DNA from 2 places in the Neobacillus oceani genome. Region 1 is predicted to be linked to the other one. Evidence: a T-box and tRNA genes for the amino acid it is inferred to sense, from the RefSeq annotation. Region 1 holds a T-box; the other holds one or more tRNA genes.
What was found. The T-box of region 1 lies ahead of trpS (tryptophan--tRNA ligase). A T-box ahead of a tRNA ligase gene usually reads a tRNA of that ligase, here a tRNA-Trp.

Region 1 (11,103 bases):
CGGGAAGACACTTCGCGATATCCGCAAAGACATGCAGATGGTCTTCCAGGATCCATATGCGTCGCTTAATCCGATGCAGATGGTTGGCGATATTATTGCAGAGCCAATCTATAACTATACGAAAAAACCAAAGGAAGAGCTAAAAAGGGAAGTAATGGACCTTCTTGAAAGGGTCGGCCTACCTGAGGATGCCTATTACAAATACGCACACGAATTTTCCGGAGGGCAAAGGCAGAGGGTCGGTATCGCCAGGGCGCTTGCCTTAAGGCCTAAGCTAATCATTGCCGATGAGCCGGTATCCGCTCTCGACGTGTCTGTCCAGTCCCAGGTATTGAACCTGCTGAAGGATTTGCAGGAAGAATTTGATTTAACATTTTTGTTTATCGCTCATGATTTGAGCGTCGTAAAGCATATGAGCGACCGGATCGGCGTGATGTACCTTGGCAATATGGTGGAAATTGCTGAAAAGGACAGCCTTTATGCCGAACCGCTCCATCCTTATACCCAGGCATTGATATCCGCCATTCCTTCACCGGATCCAAAGAAAAAGAAGGAGCGGATCATCCTGACAGGGGATGTGCCAAGCCCATTGAACCCGCCATCCGGCTGCCCGTTCCATCCGCGCTGCCCAATGGCCATGGAGCAATGTTCGGTTACAAAGCCGGAATTAAAGGAGGTGAAGCCCTCTCACAGAGTCGCTTGCCACCTTTATTAAAAACACGAGGAATGCAATGGCGTTCTATGTGTTTTGCTAAAGTGTCCAAATTCCATTTTCTGGACGCTTGTAATACCACTAATTATATGGGGGGACCACAATGAAGAAGAATTGGTTATGGCTGTCTGCGCTGGTATTGGTTTTATCCATGTTCCTGGCGGCATGCAGCGGAGGAGAAAAGACAGACTCGAAAAAACAAGGAGACAACAAAGATAACGCTTCCGAAGAGCCGAAAGATGGCGGAACACTTGTTTACTCGCTTGACTCCGCACCAGAAGGAAAATTCAACCCGAACTTCTATGGAAATGCAACTGATGCTGAAGTTATTGATTTCTTTGATGAAAACCTCATCGATTATGATGAGAACCTGAAAGCACAGCCTCATATCGCTTCATGGGAAACAGATGATAACAAGGTTTACAAGTTCAAGATTAAGGAAGGCGTAAAATGGCATAACGGTGAAGAGCTTACCGTTCATGACTGGGAGTTCGCAATCAAAGTCCTCGCTGACAAAGACTATGATGGTCCCCGTTACGTCAACGTCCAAACCGTAGTTGGCGTTCCTGAGTACAAGGAAGGCAAAGCTGATAGCATCTCTGGAATCAAGATTATCAACGACTATGAAATGGAAGTTACATTTGACAAAGCACGCGTGAACAACCTTGAGAATTTCTGGTCATACGCAATGTCACGTAAAGAATTCGAAGGTATTGCTGTTAAGGATATGATGGCTTCCGAAAAGGTTCGTACAAAGCCAGTCGGCCTTGGGCCATTCAAAGTTTCGAAAATCGTCCCTGGAGAATCGGTCGAACTTGAGCGTTTCGATGAGTATTTTGGCGGCAAGCCTCATATTGAAAAAATTGTCTTGAAAGTTATCGACCCGTCCCTGACTGTCGGCGAACTTCAAAACAATACGCTTGACATGACTTCGTTCCACCCAAGCATCATCGAGCAAGTAGAAGCTCTTGACAACATTAATGTTGTAAAATACCCTGGCCTTTCCTATTACTATGTAGGCTTCAAGCTTGGTAACTGGGATGGCAAGAAAAACGTTATGAACGAACCTAAGTACCAGGATAAAGCGCTTCGTGAAGCGATGTACTATGCAATTAACCGTGAAGAGTGGGTTCAAGCGTTCTTCTTTGGGGTAGGTAAGCCGGTTAACCGACCTGTTCCTACAAACCACTGGATCGCGGCTGACAATAATGATCTTGAGCAATATGATTACGACCCTGAAAAAGCGAAGAAAATCCTTGACGACGCAGGCTGGAAGGATGTTGACGGAGACAATTTCCGTGAAGATCCAAATGGCAAGCCATTCGTTGTGAACTTCTCGCACTATGCAACACAAAACCCAACGTTCGAAGCCCGTGCGAAACAATTGACTCAGTACTGGGAAGATATTGGCTTGAAATCCAAGCTGACAATGACAGACGCTGGCCTTTACTACGATATGCTTGAAAAGTCCGACAAGAAGATGGAAGTATTCTTCGGCGGCTGGTCAACTGGTACAGATCCAGATCCATCCGGCCTGTGGAGGTCTGATGCGCTTTGGAACTACCCTCGCTGGGTAAGCGAGAAGAGCGATCAGTTGCTTGACGACGCTCTTGATATGGAAGTAGTTGGAACGGACTCCGAAAAGCGTAAGGAACTTTATGTTGAGTGGCAGAAGCATTTCATGGATGAGCTTCCTGCGCTTCCAATCGCGGAACTTGAAGAAATCGTTGCCCTTAACAAGCGCGTTAAAGGCGTTAAGTACGATGTTTCCGGTTCAAACCGCCCGAACGAATGGTGGCTTGAGCAGTAAGATGGCACTTCCCATCAGCCGGCATTGGCCCGCTGATGGGATAACCCGTATTACTACCGTTCAACCCTCAGTATAAGTTTGACAAAAACATGGTTGGTTGAAGCTAACCGCGGATTACCGCCGCGGTTAGTTTTAATTGCAAATGCCAACCGGAAATTGGGGCAGCCGGCCCTACCCAAAACTCTAGACTGCTGTACCACTGTTTTGAGGTGGGGCATTGCTGTTGAAAATTGAACGGCAGCCAAGACGCAGCAAAGGTAAGGAGAATGCATATGTTGAAATATTCGCTTCGTAGAATATTGGGAATGATCCCAATGTTGCTCCTTATCTCCATTGTGGTTTTTACTTTGGCGAAATTAATGCCAGGGGACTCCTTCAGTGGAGAAATAGATCCGAATAACACAGACCCCCAATACATTGAGGAAATGCGGCAAAAAATGGGGTATTACGACCCTCTTCCAGTTCAGTACTTTAACTGGATTTCCAATTTTGTTCAGGGCGATTTCGGAAAATCAACCCGTTTTAAGATTGATGTTGCAGATGTTATAAGTGAAAAGGTACCTAACACCCTTATGCTTGGAGGTACGGCAATCCTGATTACGTACATCCTGGCATTCTTAATGGGAACATATGCAGGCCGAAAGCCTTATACCATGGCAGACAACTTGATTGGTGGCTTTAACTATCTCGGGCTTTCAATCCCATCGTTTGTTGCAGGGGTATTCGCCATATATATCTTCTCCTTTTCGCTGAACTGGTTTCCGTCAAATGGATCAGTCGATATTACAATACCTAACGGTACGTTTGAATGGTATTTGAGTAAGTTACATCACGTATTGCTTCCTGCCCTTGTGCTTGGAATGCTTAGTACTGCCAGTTATACGCAGTTTCTGCGGAACGATATCATTGAAAACAGCCGCAAGGATTTTGTAAGGACTGCAAGGGCGAAAGGAACACCGGAAAAGCGGATTTACAATGTCCATATTTTGCGGAATTCCATTATCCCGCTTATTACCTTCCTTGGCTTCGATATTGTCGCCATTATTAGCGGCGCGATCATCACAGAATCAATCTTTACCTATCCCGGAATCGGCCAGCTGTTCCTTCAGTCAGTAAATACCAGGGATTATCCGGTCATGATGGCTCTGACCATGTTGTTTTCCTTTTTGACATTGGTCGGCAACCTTGTTGCGGATATTCTATATGGTGTAGTCGATCCGCGTATCAGGCTGGATTAAGGAGGGACAGATAATGGAAATTGCAACTCGAAAAGAATCAGAATTGAATGTAGGGCCGCCGAAAAGAAGTTTATCTCCACTGGCCCTTGCGCGTAAAAAATTCCTGAAAAACAAACTGGCGATGGTAAGCCTTGTTTTCTTATTGATAGTAAGTATCCTTTCATTCTTGGCACCATTTATCACGACCGCGGATGTTTCCCGGATCAATATTGGTGAAATGTCGCTTAAACCATCAGCGGACCATTGGCTCGGTACCGACAAGAGCGGAAGGGATGTCTTCACTAGGCTGCTGTATGGCGGACGTATTTCATTGATGGTTGGCCTTTCCTGTACATTTTTTGTCATATTCCTCGGTACACTTGTAGGGTCTATTGCTGGCTATTTTGGAGGAACTGTTGACAGCCTACTAATGAGGTTTACTGATTTTGTCCTGAACTTCCCGTTCCTCGTTTTTGTTATCGTCCTTAACGCAATCCTGTTTGGGATGGTCTCGGGGGTATGGGTGTTGGTTGGAACCATTAGTATTCTTAACTGGGGCGGGGTTGCGCGGATTGTGCGAAGCAAGATTCTCGCGGAAAAGGAAAATGAGTACATCACAGCGGCAGTTTCGATTGGTTGCTCACCTTTTAAAGTTATCACCAAGCATCTATTGCCAAACGTCATGTCAACGATTATCGTTCAGGCGACAATTTTGTTTGCCGGCATGATTGTAGCCGAATCCGCGTTGAGCTACCTAGGATTTGGTGTGCCACAGGAAGTCCCGAGCTGGGGAAATATGCTTTCTTCTGCAAATGAGCCGGATGTACTTAAAGGCAAACCATGGATCTGGGTTCCGCCGGCATTGATTATCACAACGACAATCCTTTCCATTAACTTCATCGGAGAGGGCCTAAAAGATGCTTTCAACCCTAAATCTCGAAGATAAAATCTACCATCCAAAAATGGTAGATTTTTTTTGTGAAAAAACCTTCCAGGGAAAGGGTGTACATAACCAAGGATAATCAATCATACATATGTGTTAAAGAATGCGGACATGCAGGAGGGTCGGCATGGACAGGAGAATCGGGGATTATGGCTGTTAGGTTGTTTTTCTTGCTGACGGGTTTTGGCATTTCGGTTTCCGGGGGTATCAGTTTAGTTGCATATCTGAACGTTTTCGCCGCAGGTATGGGGTATTGGGACTATCTTCAATTTATATCGGCGAAGCCTGAATGCTATCTACTTCCGATAGGCGTGACAATCGTCGCTTTAAGCATATTTCTACCCAGCCGAAATGATAATGAATGAAAGGATTCATCGTCCGAATAAGGAATAATTTAACTTGAGGCTGCCTATACTGATTGACAAATGGATTCTTGAAGTGAGGGGTCGATCAATGTTATATCTTCATGATGTCTGGGTGAACTGGTTTGAAGGAGAGGAAAATGGCTACAATGTATGCCATTTCCATGAATGGAGAAAAGATGATGGCGTTGAATTGCTTGACCAGGTACCGCTCTTAAAGGTTGAGCCAATCCTGTTCCGTTACATTGAAAACGACCTTGCGCCATTGCCTCAGCAGCTTCTCGATGATATTTATCAAAAGGCTTATTTACGGAAAAATCATGAGCGGATTCAATTAGAATACTGTTTTGTCATAAGTGACGGAATGGACATACTGGCAGTTGACACAATTGGGTACAATATTCCGGTCAGAAAAAGCAGGCTTATTCCCAGGCAGGAACAGCTTGTCTATGAAATGCTTGAAAATCAGGATCCCGCAGTTTACAAATTCAAGCCTGAACTTGATTCTAAAGAGTTCCATATACTTTCTCCTGAACCGGAACTAATGACCGGGTTAACCAGAAAGGAAAGGCAATTGAAACAGCTGTTGTTCATGGCGCTCGACCAGCTGCAGTCATCAGGGAATGAAGCAGAAATTCGCTATTGGTATACGGAATGGTCACCTGAACATTATGAAGCAATCCAAAAAATGAATTTTGACGAAGCGTGGAAGCAGCTTTTTACAAATGTAAAGCCAGGCTGGAGTAGGAAGCATGAACATTTCTGTGAAAATCTTATTAAAGGGCAGCCGTTTTTCGAAAAACTTTGGGAAATGGAGCACGGTCCCAAGGTGAATTAATCCCCAATTTAGAACCAGCTGTTAGAGGAGATTTTTTTCGGTTGTTTTGCAGTTTTTTTTCTAAGGAAATTAAACGTCGAGTTTCTTCTATATAATAGGCGAATGGTGTTTAATGGATAAGCTGTTAGTAAGTAGGGCAGAAATAGTTTCTTAAAAGCATTTTGAAATAACAAAGAGAGGCGCCCAATTTAATTGGGAATGCCTCTCTTTGTTTAATGAATAGACCTTATTTTTTGCGCTTTCTGCCAAGCCCCATCGCACTTTCCATTTTCTTTAGCATTTTCGATGCTGCCCTGTTTGCTTTTTCCGCGCCCCGATCCAGGATGTCGTCCAGTTCAGAGGACTCCATTAATTCATGGTACCTGTCCTGGATTGGTTTAAGCGCATGGATGACGACTTCGGCCAAATCGGCCTTAAACTCCCCATATCCTTTTCCTTCATAGTTTTTTTCAATTTCAGGAATGGGTTTTCCGCCTAGAATGGAATAAATGGTCAAAAGATTCGATACTCCTGGCTTGTTATCCTTGTCGTATTTTACGACGCCGTCAGAATCGGTAACTGCGCTTTTAATTTTCTTTTCAATTAGCTTCGGCTCGTCAAGGATAGAAATGAACGATTTCGTGTTAGGGTCGGACTTACTCATCTTCTTTGTCGGTTCCTGTAGCGACATGATTCTAGCGCCGACCTCGGGAATTCGCACTTCCGGTATGCTGAAAATCTCCCGATACTTTTTATTGAACCTTTCCGCCAGGTCCCTTGTCAGTTCCAAATGCTGCTTTTGGTCCTCGCCTACAGGTACTAGATCTGTACTGTAAAGGAGGATATCGGCGACCATTAGTGGCGGATATGTTAGAAGCCCAGCGGAAACCGCTTCTTTCCCTGCGGATTTGTCTTTGAACTGAGTCATTCTTTCAAGTTCGCCAATATAGGAGATGCATTGCATCATCCATCCGGCCTGGGCGTGTGCGGGCACCTCGGACTGGATGAAAAGCGTAGCACGTTCCGGATCCAGGCCTACCGCCAAATAGAGGGCGGCAAGGCTGCGGATATTTTTTCTTAATTGAATAGGGTCCTGTGGTACGGTAATCGCATGCTGGTCTACTATACAGAAATAGCAGTTATATTCCTCCTGAAGCTCCACGAACTGCTTTAAGGCGCCGATGTAATTTCCAAGAGTAATCGTGCCGCTTGGCTGAATACCCGAAAAAATTGTTTTCATGGAAGTTTCCTCCTTATAATTTTTGAAAAATAATAAAAAAAGACCATTCATCCCCATCATGATAGGGACGAATGGTCCGCGGTGCCACCCTAATTGCTTAAAAGCCTCTTTTGCCCCTTGAAGGGGAAGCCATGTTAACGCCTGGCACGCGCCGGAATATACTAAATTTCCATTCCGGGGCTCAAAAGCCCATTCCTGGCAGCCGGTTGTTTGTTCACACCATCCACAAACTCTCTGAAAACCAATTGCTGGCAGTACTATTCTTTCTCAAAGCCGTTGTATTAATTGTAATATTAAAATACATTAAATTGCATTGAAAATCAAGCGGATTAGATGGCTAGGGAAGGTAAAATTGAGGTAATTTCAGGAAAATTCATACGCCTTTTCCAGTGTAATACTAGAATGTTATTCCGGAATAGAGGGTTGTGTCCCAATTTCCTGCTTGCATTAAAGAATTAAACTATTTATAATAAACGTAACAAACGGGCGACTTTACGATTGTGTTTCAATTATTACATTCGTATGTTCTATAGCCGGACCTAGAAAAAGCCGGTTTATAACTTCTGGAGATGAATGTATCTGCAAAGCTATAAATTCGCTTTTTTTTATTGGTTAATTGGCTGATTTTTTCTTTTTTAGAAATTATCAGACTATTAAATCATTCTTTTCCGTACATACAAATGTAGTTTACTGGAAAGACAATCGGACTTCCGTTTGAGGAAATTAATAATAGGGGGGTAAGACTGTGAAGAAAAGATTTTCTATCTTTTTCAGCATGTTGATTGTAATGAGCATGTTCCTTGCTGCCTGCAGCGGCGGCGATAGCGCCAGCGGCGATAAGGACAAGAAGAAAAAAGACGTTCCACAGGAAATGAAAGTTAACATCAACTCCGAGCCATTCTCCCTACATCCGGGATTGGCTAATGACGCTACCTCAGGCGGCGTATTGCTTCAGACATTTGAAGGCTTGACACGTATTGACAAGGACGGAAAACCGCAGCCTGCCATGGCGGAAGACATCCAGCCTTCAGACGACCTGACACAGTACACGTTCAAGCTCCGTGATGCTAAATGGACAAACGGCGACCCTGTAACCGCCCATGATTTCGTTTATGCCTGGAGATGGGCACTTGACCCAGCAAACGAGTCACAGTATGCATACCAGCTATACTATGTTAAAGGCGGCCAGGCTATCAATGAAGGCAAAGCCAAGCCAGAAACACTAGGCGTAGAAGCAAAGGACGACAAAACTCTTGTAGTCACACTAGAGAACCCGACTCCTTACTTTTTGGAGTTGACTGCGTTTTACACTTATTTCCCTGTTAATGAGAAAGTGGCCACAGAGAATCCGAATTGGTACACTGACGCAGGCGATGCATATGTATCAAATGGTCCTTTCAAGATGACTGAATGGGCTCACCAGGACAAAATCGTTATTGAAAAGAACGAAGACTATTGGGATGCTGATGCTGTCAGCCTGACTAAAGTCGAGATGTACATGATTAATGATCCTAACACTGAACTATCCATGTTCGACAACGGCGAGCTTGACTGGGCCGGTTCTCCGTTCGGTACACTTCCAACAGACGCTCTTAAGCAGCTGAAGGATGCGGGTAACCTGAACATCAAACCAATCGCTGGTACTTATTGGTATAAGTTCCAGACTGAAAAGCCGCCATTGAATAATAAAAATATCCGTAAAGCTCTTGCCTACGCAATCAACCGCCAGGCAATAGTTGAAAACATCACACAGGGCGGACAGGTGCCTGCGATGGCAATCGTACCTCCTTCCATGAACAAGGAAAATGAAAAGGGCTATTTCAAAGATAACGATGTTGAAAAAGCGAAGGAATTCCTTGCAGAAGGTTTGAAGGAACTTGGTTATAGCGATGTTTCCGAGCTTCCTGCAATCACGCTTTCCTATAACACTTCAGAAGCACACCAAAAGATTGCCCAGGCAATCCAGGATATGTGGAAGAAGAACCTTGGCGTTGAAGTGACCTTGGACAATGCCGAGTGGGCTGTATACATCGACAAGATGCATAAGGGAGATTACATGATCGGCCGTATGGGCTGGCTGGGCGACTTTAACGACCCAATCAACTTCCTTGAAATTTACCGCGACAAACTTGGCGGCAACAACGATACTTTCTGGGAAAATGCAGAATATAAACAGCTTCTGATCGATTCCCAAAAAGAAGGCGATGCCAACAAGCGTCTTGAAATGTTGAAACAAGCCGAAGCAATCTTCATGGATGAAATGCCGGCTGCCCCAATCTACTTCTATACAAACGTTTGGGTTAAGAAAGACAACCTGAAGGGTGTAGTTGTATCCGGCCTTGGCGATGTCCAGCTGAAGTGGGCTAAGTTCGAATAAGCAAAACTGAATATGGTATACAACTTAGGTAGGTATATGGGGTTACGGTTCCCATATACCTTCCTTTCTGATATAGGGTATATTAGAGGAATATTCTGAAGTATAGAAAAAATTAGGCATGCTCCTTTAGGACTTGGCGTATAGATGCCAAGTTTTTCTAAGCTTCCAGAGTGTTTTGAAAATAAATCCAATTCCGGCAGACCCTTTTACTATTCTTAAAAATTGTCAATAATTGATTTTTAGGAGAGGATAAAGGGCAAACAATGGAGGTGGGCACTTTTGGTTAGATACATCTTTAGAAGATTGGTTTTTATGCTACTTTCCCTTTACTTGATCATTACGGCCACATTTTTTCTAATGAGGCTGGCACCAGGCAATCCGTTTACATCCGAAAAACAGTTGCCTGCTGAGATTGAAAAAGCTTTGAATGAGCATTATGGTTTGGACCAACCATGGTATGTCCAATACGGAGAATACTTGGGCAGGATTGCCCAATGGGATTTCGGCCCCTCATTTAAGTACAAGGCAAGGACAGTTAACGACCTAATTGAGACAGGGTTCCCTGTTTCACTTGCCCTGGGGCTAGAAGCAATTTTAATTGCCGTATCACTTGGGGTCCTCCTCGGTATTATTGCCGCGTTAAGGCATAATAAATGGCAGGACTATAGCGCAATGATATTTGCGGTAATGGGCATTTCAGTTCCATCCTTTATTATGGCATCTGTCCTTCAATATATTTTTTCCATCAAACTGCAGATTTTGCCAGTGGCGCGCTGGGAATCTTTTGCTCATACGATCCTGCCGGCCGTGGCACTCGCTTCCACGCCAATGGCGTTTATTGCACGCTTGACCCGCTCGAGCATGCTGGAAGTCATGTCAAATGACTATATCCGTACGGCAAAGGCAAAAGGGCTTAGCGAAAGGGCAATCACTGTGAAGCATGCGATCAGGAATGCATTGCTTCCTGTTGTGACGTATTTGGGCCCCCTTTCCGCAGGTGTCATTACAGGGAGCTTCGTTATCGAGAGGATTTTTGGTATACCAGGACTTGGGTCCCACTTTGTAACATCAATCACCAACCGCGATTATACAGTTATCATGGGTGTTACAGTTTTCTACAGTATCATTTTGCTGACGGCCATTCTCCTCGTCGACATCGCGTACGGCTTGATTGATCCACGGATTAAACTGTCCGGCGGAAGGAAAGGAGAATAACAATGCAGATTTCAAAAGATAAGTTCCAGATTGTCGGTTCAAAGGCTTACGATGCGGAAAAGATATCGAAACCGAGCCTTTCTTTCTGGAAAGATGTTTCAATCCGTTTTCGTAAAAACAAGCTTGCCATGTTTGGCGTTGTTCTCCTGATCCTCTTGATTTTCATGGCAATCTTTGGACCTCATATGACTGAACATGATTATAGATCAAATGATTATACGAATACGAATAAAGCGCCAAGCAGTGAGCATTGGTTTGGCACCGACGACCTTGGCCGCGATGTGTTCGCGCGTACTTGGTTCGGTGCAAGGATTTCATTGTTCATCGGCGTTGCGGCTGCCCTGGTCGATTTTTTCATCGGTGTATTTTATGGCGGCCTAGCAGGCTATAAGGGCGGCCGTACAGACGAT
Region 2 (11,103 bases), 260 kb from region 1:
TTCATTGGCCTTTTGAATCAAATCATTTCTCCATATAACCTATAAGCAAATCTAAGTCTTTTTCACAGGCTTTTTTAAAAGCTCCAGCCATCATTCTGCCGAAAAATTTAGCGAAACCAGTAAGCCCATTTATTTCTCCGCTTAATATAATCTCTGTTTGATCATTTGAAGGTGTAAGTATGTAGGTAAACAAAAATTCTCCTTTCCCTGTTGTTCCTTTTGTTCCATCACAGCGAAGGACAATTTTATTCGGTTCATGAAGTTCCACAACTTCAAAATGTTCAGTCGCCACTTTCCCAAACATCCTTCTTGATTCCTTCCACTGGCTCCCCACCTGCATTGGCCCATTATTCAATCGCTCTATTCCGACTAATCCTTGCATCCAATGCTGCGCAGAATCAAGGTCGAGCAAACTCTCGTACATGTTTTGCATGGATACCTTGGCGGTTCTATTTACTTCAAAACGAATACCCACCCTATTTCCTCCTTAACACAAATCATTATCCCTTGTTATAGCAGGGATTTGTCATACTACTACATTCAACATACAATGCTTGTTTACCTACTATTGTTCCTCGTTTGACTAAAATTTGTATATACCTTAAACTTCTCTTAACTCTATTATAGGTTAATGCTTGCCATGAAAGGATAGTTGTTATGAATAATGAATCCAACCTCACCCTAAAGGAGATAGCTGTTTCATTTCTACAGCTAGTCGCATCAGGAAAAGTCCGTGAAGCATACCAGAGCTACATAGCTCCAGAATTTCGCCACCATAACCCATATTTCCGTGGAGATGCCAATTCGCTCATGAACGCCATGGAAGAAAATGCAGTCCAAAGCCCCCAAAAAAGACTTGAGGTCAAACTAGCCGTTCAAGACGGAGATAAGGTTGCGGTTTACTCTCATGTAAAGCAAAAACCAAATGATCTTGGAGCGGCTGTTGTTCATATCTTCCGTTTCAATGATGATAAGATTGTTGAATTATGGGATGTAGGCCAACCCATACCTGAGGATTCTCCGAATGAAAATGGGATGTTCTAGAGGATAGAAAAATTCAAAAGGCAAGCAGCCCCAATAAGGGTTGCTTGCCTTCTATTTTATAACCAATTTCTATTTCTTTGTATTTCCGTTGTTTCCGTTACTGCCCACTTTAACTGTGTTAGACGCTGCGTTTCCTGCATTGTCCACGGCAATGACTTCAACAGTTTGGCCGTTTTTCACTGGCTGCTCGAGTACGAAGGAAGTTTCTCCATTTACAAAAGGATTTTCAGAAAGAAGTTTTCCATCAACTTTTACATACCAGTAGGCGACGCCGCTTGTTTTATCTGAAACATCTACCGTAACAGTTTTCCCGTCTTTCTCAAGTGTGGTCTTTAGCTTTGGCGTCGTGACGTCAAGCTTTACTGGTAAAACAACTGTCTGTGGTTTGGCACCTTCATAATCCAGGGTTGCCTTCACCTGCAAGTAATATTGGCCTTCTGGAGCCACCTTGCCGTTATGCATTTTACCATCCCATGTCCAGTCGGAGAATAGGTAGTACATGGCTCCTCTGCCGCCGTCATAGTAATTTTTACGTACAAATTCTTCGGATGCAATTTCTTTTACTACCTTGCCATCAGCATTCAATACATTCAAATCGAATTTTTTGGCATTGCGGATCAAGGATAAAATATAAGTCGCACTATCGTTTTTACCGTCACCATTTGGCGAAATGGCAATCAAATTAGGGTTAAGCTCGCCAGTTGCCTGGTCAGTACCTAAATAATTGTACTTGCCGCCGCCTAAATGTGTCATAACGCCTGTGTATCCGTAGTAGGACATTGGATCCCAAGCTGGAGTGTCAAGGATTGGAGCCGCATTCCAGTCACCTTTAAAGCCGACGTAAGGAACAACCAAATCAGGATTTGTATCAGTTGGGTCGGTTAGTTTAACAAAGCCTTCCAACCAGTAGCCATTTGTAAAATACGATTTCAACGTTGAGTCCCATCCACTGACATCTACAGAGACTTCAAAAGTTGTTTTGCCTTTGGCAGGAACTTCGATTGTGTTGACTGCCTTTCCGTTAACTGTTGCAACCGCACCTAGATTCAGTGCACCAAATTGGTTCGGTACTGATACAAATAACCCACCGCCTGCATTAACTGGAGCATCCGTTTGAGCACTTGCACTAACATCATAGGCTACTGCGTTGTCAGAGTAGTTTTCCGCGGTTAACGTAAACGTTACAACATTGTTTTTTACTTCTTTCAAGGCAACTTTCGCTTCACCAGTTTTGGAGTCAGTCACGGTTACAGGTGTTGATAATGCAGCATGAAGCTGCATTAAGCCCGCTCCCTGTCGGCGTGGTGACACAGGCGCACCACTGAATAAAATCGGTTTAGCAGTATTTAACAAGAATTTCTTCGCAAGCTTTGAACGAGCAGCGCCTTGAAGGCTGAATTCATTATCTACTCTTTCAAGTACCAATGCAGAACCACCGGATACGTGCGGCGCCGCCATTGATGTACCGCTCATAATCTGGTATTCGTTATGGTCAGCAGTGGAGTAAATTTGTCCGCCTGGAGCAGTGATTTCCGGTTTGAAATCAAGGCTAGGCGTGATGCCCCAGGATGTAAAGTCGCTCATCTTGCCTGCATTACTGTTTGGTACGGTCATCTTACCGCCGTCGAAGCTCACACTTACAGCTTTGCCGGCTTGAAGGGCAGCCGCAAAGCGATCCCCATCCGCTTTTAACATGAATAATTGTGGAATCGTAATCGCAGCATCGGTTGCCATATTAACGGTTCCACCGGCATTGTTGTAAATAATTACTCCGGCAGCACCAGCTTTTTGGGCATTAAGGGCTTTATCAACAAACCCTATCTCACCACGTTGAATTAACGCAAATTTACCTTCCAAATCTTTTCCTTCAAGCTGATCAGGCTTTCCTAATCCTCCGTAAACCAATTCAAAGCTTGTACCCACTGTAGGGGCAGTCTGACCGGCTGATAGGAACATTACTTGTTCTGCACCGCCACCTTCAATTGAAACATTAGCCGCATCTACATCCATGTGTGTGTTTTCATAGGACGCAACAGAAATGGAGTCAGTGGATACACCAGGAGAACCTACAACGCCATAATCTGGGTTTGAAGCGTATGGGTGGAAATAACCGTTTCCAAAGTAAGTTGAGTTACCTGCAGAAATAGACATGACCACTCCGTTATCAACAGCACGTGTAACAGCCTGTTGTTCAGGTGAATTCGCATCTACGAACCCAGCAGTCGACCCAAGGCTCATATTTAATACGTCAGCGCCAAGCTTAATCGCATCATCAATCGCTTTAATATAAATATCGCCCCATGTAGATGCCTGCTCTTCGCCAAATACACGCAAAGCAAGTAATTGAGCTTCTGGAGCAACACCTTTAATGCCACCGTCTTCTTCGTCACCATTGGCTGCTACAGTTCCTGCTACGTGCATCCCGTGCATGCCTGTAACGGCATTGTCATCAAGGATGTCATCGTTCTTGTCCATGTAGTTCCAGCCGTAAGGGACCTTGTCATTAAAATACTTTCCTGGAAGGCTTGACTCGGCAATTTCATTCTCTACCGCACCTTTGGATATCTTAGCAGCAGAGGAATCACTTAATAGGAAGTCTTTATGCGAAGGGTCAACTCCGGAGTCGATGATTCCGACAACCATACCTTCCCCATTGTATCCGAAATCACGCCAAGCTTTCTGGGCTTCAACGAGTTCTTTGCTGTACTTCATATCCGGCTTTTCAGTTGGTAGATTATACTCGTTTGCGAGGTATACTTGTTTTACCTCTGACACTTCCTTGATTTTTTCAATATCACCGTATTTTACTTTCGCACTAAAGCCGTTTACGATCGCATTGAATTCCTGCTCGTATTTAATGCCAAGTTTTTTTCCGTTGATATTATCCTTTGCAGCCTTTTGCTTGTCTTTTGCAGCTTTTTCTAGCTGCTTCCGCTCAGCTTTGGCCAGCTTATCGTACTTTACGCCTTTCTTTGTTGCCGTTTCAACAGGCGCGCTCCCATCCAATTCAACAATGACACGAACCTCTTGTTCCGGGTCAATGCCTTGGTGGTCAGTCGCTGTGAGATTTGTTTTTGAAAGCGTCGGTTTATGTAAATCTAATTGTTCCGGTGTGATGTTGCCAAATGCAGCAAACCCTGTGCTGCCAAATGCTAACAAAATAATTAGGAATATTGCAGTAAATCTTTTACCCATGTTCTTCCCCCTTAATGTTTTTAAAAAAGAAAATAGCAGAGAATATCCTCCTTCCGCAGTATTCGACTGAAAAAATTAAATTTTCAGTATAATGATACTATACTAAATTCCTATTTTTGGTGGTAGCGTAAAAAGTCATAGGTCTTAAGTAAGTGATTTTTCGAATATAGAATGTTTTTGTAGGAAAAAAGCGAATGTTGTCAATTCAAGGGTTTTTTTAGACTTAATATCAGGTTTTTAAGTAAAAACTTTCGAGAAAAAAAGGGGAATTTCCCGAAAAATTATTAGACGTAAAAGAAAATAAGTTGTGGAATTAGGTATTTTGGCACGAGGAATTGATAATGAATTTAAATGGAATATTTATTGAGAGAAGAAAAAAAAGACTCTTCACGATTAAGTGAAAAGCCTTAATAAAGCAAAATTCTAGTCAATAGTTGAAACCTGTGGCCGGGGTATAATATGCCTTCTAACTCCTTCATATATAAGGGTTCATTGTGGACTTGTGAAAAATTTGTGTAAAATATCTTTTTCATTTTTTAATACTTTTTTTAAAAAGTCCAAATGATATATGTAATAAATTTGAATCTGGGCTGAATTTTGCAATAAAACACCTCGACCAGTATAAAACTGAGTCGAGGTATTAACATAAATTACTGGAAGACTGGAGCAACATACGGCAGTGTTTTTGCTAAAATCCAAACTAAGAAAAGTACAACTGGAACATGAAAAATCAATTGTAATATAGAGTAACCAGCGAGGTCCTTAGCCTTGATCCCCAATACTCCCAGTAAAGGTAACATAAAGAACGGGTTAACCATGTTAGGGAGTGCTTCTGTCGCATTATATACTTGCACGATCCAAGCCATGCTAACATTTAACTCTTTCGCAGCCTCGAGCAAGTACGGTGCTTCAACAATCCATTTTCCCCCACCTGAAGGTAGAAAGAGCCCTAGAACAGCTGAATAGATCCCTGCAATGACTGGGAAAGTATTTTCAGTCGAAATGGAAAGAAAGAAGTCTACTAATACATCGTTAAGTCCTGAATTCATTAAAATTCCGAAAATCCCTGCATATAATGGAAACTGTATAAGTACTCCACTAATAGCAGGTACTGAGTTAGATACTGAATTCAAAAAGTTCCTCGGTGTCCAGTGCAAAAGCAACCCAAACATTAAAAGTATGAAGTTATAATTATTGAGATTTAGTGCTGCGATTGGACCTACATCAGCCATTATGTATCCAATATAAAGAAAACCTAGAGTAACTAATAAGATCGTTAATATTGGGCTATATTCCAACCATTCTCCTGGTCTATCACCCTTCTTTTTTTCAAGAGATTCTATCCGGCTATAATCAAGACCAGCCATTTCCGCAGTCTTTGCCTTGTCCTTATTTGGTGCGGACACATATGCAAGCCAAACGGATAAAACAATTAGAACAACAATCATGACTAAGTTCTGCCAAGTGAAAATCGTTTCCGACATTGCAATCGTACCACTAATTTCATACAATTCAGGAGGAATGGAAGATTTCGTTGCCATTAATAATGCTGCTGATGAAGAAAGCCCTAATGCCCAAATACTTCCAAGACCTAAGAACCCTGCTGCTGCCATGGCTCGATAATCGACACCCTTGACTCGATTACTGATTTCTTTAATCAGGATACCACTAAACACTAAGCTAAATCCCCAACTAATTAATGATGTAACTAAGGCAAAGAATGCTACAAAAGCTACAGCTACTTTCGGTGATTTAGGAATTGTCGCCATCTTAGCAATGAGCTTATGAACAGGTTTTGAAGAAGCCACTACGTAGCCTGTAATAATAATAAAAGCCATTTGCATTGTAAAAGGAATCAAATCCCAATAGTGTTTTCCAAAATCGACCCCCACCTCGACAGGAGTCCTTCCCATTAATAAAGCAATTATTGCAACGATCACAACTGCAACTGCAGCAAAAATATACGCATCTGGAAACCACTTCTCACTCCAATTTGCTAAAGAAATACCCATACGTTCCAGTCTGCCTGATTGTTCCCCCTGTTTTGCGATTTTCTTCTCTTTTTCCAACAAGCACACACCTTTCTAATTATTTTCCAATTAAAATAATTTTAGAGTATGGAATTGTGTTCTTAATAATTGGAATATTAAAAAATCATTACTTCCATCTTACAATACAACTACTTAAAGTCAATTAGAAAAACTCGAGTCTTGTAAAAAAGTGTCGTAAAAATTGTCACCTTCTATCTAGTTTTAGTATGTCCCGAAAAAAATAGGTATGACATCCATATCTCGTGCAATTTTTGGGTTATGACACCAAATAAAAAGTCCAAAAATATTGCTTCGATTGGTATCGTTATAAAAAAATATATAAAAACGCTCAAGAACACTGATACACCAATGTTCTTGAGCTATATTACGGATATTACTTAACTAAAGCATTCAAAAATGATGGTGGGGTCGAACCGATACTCCTCACGGATCACGGGTTTTGAGTCGTGCCGATATGTATATACATTAAAAAGTCCGTTGAAACGGTGTCTACATCACGAGAAGCAATCCGAATGAGAACGGCTACGTTTCGGGAAAGTACCCTATAATAGCTAAGTATATCGACCGATGCAATATAATAAAAGTAATGTCCGGTAAACCTCGATAACCTGGACATTAACAACGCCCGCCACATTAGCCACGTATAACTTCCGCATCCTGCTCGATGTGCATTTTGCTACGTCAGCTTGTCCACTTAATGCACACTGCCAGTTACCTCGTATGTATAGGCGGCCACCTTAACGAGCGTAAATTCGAATTTCGCACTCCTTAACCCAAAGTTCTAACGGATTCCCTCAAAATCCAGATAATCGGAGCGCAGGCTGCAACAGTGCTTCGACATGTCCTCCGTCATAGATAGTTCGTTCTGGCGTCTAGTACAGGCCATAATGACGTCCCCATTACAGTGTTATTCGTTTCCACCGCGTACGATTTTAATTGCTGGATCGTTCCGCATAAACGAAAAAACGCCGTTCTACATCTTGTGTAGAACAGCGTCATTTCAACGTTTTCAGATACCGGTGGCCGGGGTCGAACCGGCACTCCTTTCGGAACACGATTTTGAGTCGTGCGCGTCTGCCAATTCCGCCACACCGGCATAATAAAATGAATTGGACTTTGTATGATGGAGGCGGCAACCGGATTCGAACCGGTGAATAAAGGTTTTGCAGACCTTTGCCTTACCACTTGGCTATGCCGCCGAATAATGGAGCGGAAGACGGGATTCGAACCCGCGACCCCCACCTTGGCAAGGTGGTGTTCTACCACTGAACTACTTCCGCATAAATGGCTGGGCTAGCAGGATTCGAACCTACGAGTGACGGAGTCAAAGTCCGTTGCCTTACCGCTTGGCTATAGCCCAATATCAATATTTAAACATAAATGGGGCGATCGAGGGGAATCGAACCCCCGAGTGCCAGAGCCACAATCTGGTGCGTTAACCACTTCGCCACGACCGCCATTATTGGGAAAATTGGCAGGGGTAGTAGGAATCGAACCCACACCAAAGGTTTTGGAGACCTTCGTTCTACCTTTAAACTATACCCCTGTATAAATGGTGGTGGGGGACGGATTCGAACCGCCGAACCCTGAGGGAGCGGATTTACAGTCCGCCGCGTTTAGCCACTTCGCTACCCCACCGAAAAAATGGTGCCGGCTAGAGGACTTGAACCCCCAACCTACTGATTACAAGTCAGTTGCTCTACCAATTGAGCTAAACCGGCATAGTGAATATAAATTAAATTAAATATGGCTCAGGACGGAATCGAACCGCCGACACAAGGATTTTCAGTCCTTTGCTCTACCGACTGAGCTACTGAGCCATAAATGGCGGTCTGGACGGGACTCGAACCCGCGACCTCCTGCGTGACAGGCAGGCATTCTAACCAACTGAACTACCAGACCAAATTGCGGGGGCAGGATTTGAACCTGCGACCTTCGGGTTATGAGCCCGACGAGCTACCGGACTGCTCCACCCCGCGACGATAAAAAAATATTACATTTTTGTCATGCTCATTGGGAGCATTGACTGTCCCCATCTCAGTAGGCTAACTCAAGAAGCAGCTCGATGGGTACAACTCGCAGTTTAATCAGTGAGGCAACGCTCGTTGCTCCACCCCGCGACAATAAAAAATATAAACCTATGGTGGAGGATGACGGGATCGAACCGCCGACCCTCTGCTTGTAAGGCAGATGCTCTCCCAGCTGAGCTAATCCTCCAATGTATGGTGACCCCTACGGGATTCGAACCCGTGTTACCGCCGTGAAAGGGCGGTGTCTTAACCGCTTGACCAAGGGGCCAGTATTAAAATATATATGGCGGAGAGCAAGGGATTTGAACCCTTGATACGCGGTTAGCGTATACACGATTTCCAATCGTGCTCCTTCGGCCACTCGGACAGCTCTCCATTTGTTGGCTCCGCAGGTAGGACTCGAACCTACGACCGATCGGTTAACAGCCGATTGCTCTACCACTGAGCTACTGCGGAATAGTATTTAATCAAAGCCCGGCAGCGTCCTACTCTCACAGGGGCAAGGCCCCAACTACCATCGGCGCTGAGAAGCTTAACTTCCGTGTTCGGTATGGGAACGGGTGTGGCCTTCTCGCCATAACTGCCAGACATTGAATCAGACATACTTTATTATAATACCTTTTCAGGTTTTTTCAAGTGGAAATTTCATTCCCTCAAAACTGGATAATTTTCAGAAGAAGTTCGGAAGAACGAGCAATCTATTTGGTTAAGTCCTCGATCGATTAGTATCAGTCAGCTCCACACGTCGCCGTGCTTCCACCTCTGACCTATCAACCTGATCATCTTTCAGGGATCTTACTTCTTACGAATGGGAAATCTCATCTTGAGGGGGGCTTCATGCTTAGATGCTTTCAGCACTTATCCCGTCCGCACATAGCTACCCAGCGATGCCTTTGGCAAGACAACTGGTACACCAGCGGTGCGTCCATCCCGGTCCTCTCGTACTAAGGACAGCTCCTCTCAAATTTCCTGCGCCCACGACGGATAGGGACCGAACTGTCTCACGACGTTCTGAACCCAGCTCGCGTACCGCTTTAATGGGCGAACAGCCCAACCCTTGGGACCGACTACAGCCCCAGGATGCGATGAGCCGACATCGAGGTGCCAAACCTCCCCGTCGATGTGGACTCTTGGGGGAGATAAGCCTGTTATCCCCGGGGTAGCTTTTATCCGTTGAGCGATGGCCCTTCCATGCGGAACCACCGGATCACTAAGCCCGACTTTCGTCCCTGCTCGACTTGTAGGTCTCGCAGTCAAGCTCCCTTGTGCCTTTACACTCTGCGAATGATTTCCAACCATTCTGAGGGAACCTTTGGGCGCCTCCGTTACATTTTGGGAGGCGACCGCCCCAGTCAAACTGCCCGCCTGACACTGTCTCCCACCCAGATCATGGGTGCGGGTTAGAATTTCAATACAGCCAGGGTAGTATCCCACCGACGCCTCCACCGAAGCTGGCGCTCCGGCTTCACAGGCTCCTACCTATCCTGTACAAGCTGTACCAAAATTCAATATCAGGCTGCAGTAAAGCTCCACGGGGTCTTTCCGTCCTGTCGCGGGTAACCTGCATCTTCACAGGTACTATAATTTCACCGAGTCTCTCGTTGAGACAGTGCCCAGATCGTTACGCCTTTCGTGCGGGTCGGAACTTACCCGACAAGGAATTTCGCTACCTTAGGACCGTTATAGTTACGGCCGCCGTTTACTGGGGCTTCGATTCAGAGCTTCGCTTGCGCTAACCCCTCCTCTTAACCTTCCAGCACCGGGCAGGCGTCAGCCCCTATACTTCGCCTTGCGGCTTCGCAGAGACCTGTGTTTTTGCTAAACAGTCGCCTGGGCCTATTCACTGCGGCTCTTCAGGGCTATGAACCCTAAAGAGCACCCCTTCTCCCGAAGTTACGGGGTCATTTTGCCGAGTTCCTTAACGAGAGTTCTCTCGCTCACCTTAGGATTCTCTCCTCGCCTACCTGTGTCGGTTTGCGGTACGGGCACCTTCCATCTCGCTAGAGGCTTTTCTTGGCAGTGTGGAATCAGGAACTTCGGTACTAAATTTCCCTCGCTGTCACAGCTCAGCCGTCACGGAAAGCGGATTTGCCTGCTTTCCAGCCTAACTGCTTAGACGCACATATCCGACAGTGCGCTTACCCTATCCTCCTGCGTCCCCCCATTGCTCAAACGATGAAGAGGTGGTACAGGAATATCAACCTGTTGTCCATCGCCTACGCCTTTCGGCCTCGGCTTAGGTCCCGACTAACCCTGAGCGGACGAGCCTTCCTCAGGAAACCTTAGGCATTCGGTGGATGGGATTCTCACCCATCTTTCGCTACTCATACCGGCATTCTCACTTCCAAGCGCTCCACAGGTCCTTCCGGTCCTGCTTCAACGCCCTTGGAACGCTCTCCTACCACTGACATCGAAGATGTCAATCCACAGCTTCGGTGATACGTTTAGCCCCGGTACATTTTCGGCGCAGAGTCACTCGACCAGTGAGCTATTACGCACTCTTTAAATGGTGGCTGCTTCTAAGCCAACATCCTGGTTGTCTAAGCAACTCCACATCCTTTTCCACTTAACGTATACTTTGGGACCTTAGCTGGTGGTCTGGGCTGTTTCCCTCTTGACTACGGATCTTATCACTCGCAGTCTGACTCCCACGGATAAGTCTTTGGCATTCGGAGTTTGTCTGAATTCGGTAACCCGATGGGGGCCCCTAGTCCAAACAGTGCTCTACCTCCAAGACTCTCACTACGTGAGGCTAGCCCTAAAGCTATTTCGGAGAGAACCAG

Region 2: it encodes a tRNA-Trp, which carries the amino acid that the T-box ahead of trpS (tryptophan--tRNA ligase) is inferred to sense. The anticodon was not compared.

Annotation. Positions count from the first base shown of each region.
Region 1 covers NZ_CP143543.1:1,077,016-1,088,118, forward strand. Annotated here, with positions in the region: gene V1499_RS05385 (ABC transporter ATP-binding protein) at 1-715, shown strand, start outside; gene opp4A (oligopeptide ABC transporter substrate-binding protein) at 816-2,522, shown strand; gene opp4B (oligopeptide ABC transporter permease) at 2,795-3,760, shown strand; gene opp4C (oligopeptide ABC transporter permease) at 3,774-4,685, shown strand; gene V1499_RS05405 (hypothetical protein) at 4,832-5,047, shown strand; gene V1499_RS05410 (YjbA family protein) at 5,136-5,882, shown strand; gene trpS (tryptophan--tRNA ligase) at 6,109-7,101, opposite strand; T-box leader at 7,162-7,381, opposite strand; gene V1499_RS05420 (peptide ABC transporter substrate-binding protein) at 7,847-9,478, shown strand; gene V1499_RS05425 (ABC transporter permease) at 9,758-10,693, shown strand; gene V1499_RS05430 (ABC transporter permease) at 10,696-11,103, shown strand, end outside.
Region 2 covers NZ_CP143543.1:819,378-830,480, reverse strand. Annotated here, with positions in the region: gene V1499_RS04105 (SRPBCC family protein) at 23-475, opposite strand; gene V1499_RS04100 (nuclear transport factor 2 family protein) at 658-1,044, shown strand; gene V1499_RS04095 (S8 family serine peptidase) at 1,114-4,239, opposite strand; gene V1499_RS04090 (short-chain fatty acid transporter) at 4,890-6,308, opposite strand; gene V1499_RS04085 (hypothetical protein) at 6,721-6,906, opposite strand; tRNA gene V1499_RS04080 (tRNA-Leu) at 7,305-7,386, opposite strand; tRNA gene V1499_RS04075 (tRNA-Cys) at 7,415-7,489, opposite strand; tRNA gene V1499_RS04070 (tRNA-Gly) at 7,496-7,570, opposite strand; tRNA gene V1499_RS04065 (tRNA-Gln) at 7,576-7,650, opposite strand; tRNA gene V1499_RS04060 (tRNA-His) at 7,672-7,747, opposite strand; tRNA gene V1499_RS04055 (tRNA-Trp) at 7,763-7,836, opposite strand; tRNA gene V1499_RS04050 (tRNA-Tyr) at 7,844-7,928, opposite strand; tRNA gene V1499_RS04045 (tRNA-Thr) at 7,936-8,011, opposite strand; tRNA gene V1499_RS04040 (tRNA-Phe) at 8,038-8,110, opposite strand; tRNA gene V1499_RS04035 (tRNA-Asp) at 8,116-8,192, opposite strand; tRNA gene V1499_RS04030 (tRNA-Met) at 8,196-8,269, opposite strand; tRNA gene V1499_RS04025 (tRNA-Val) at 8,432-8,507, opposite strand; tRNA gene V1499_RS04020 (tRNA-Glu) at 8,514-8,588, opposite strand; tRNA gene V1499_RS04015 (tRNA-Ser) at 8,605-8,695, opposite strand; tRNA gene V1499_RS04010 (tRNA-Asn) at 8,702-8,776, opposite strand; rRNA gene rrf (5S ribosomal RNA) at 8,793-8,908, opposite strand; rRNA gene V1499_RS04000 (23S ribosomal RNA) at 9,023-11,103, opposite strand, start outside.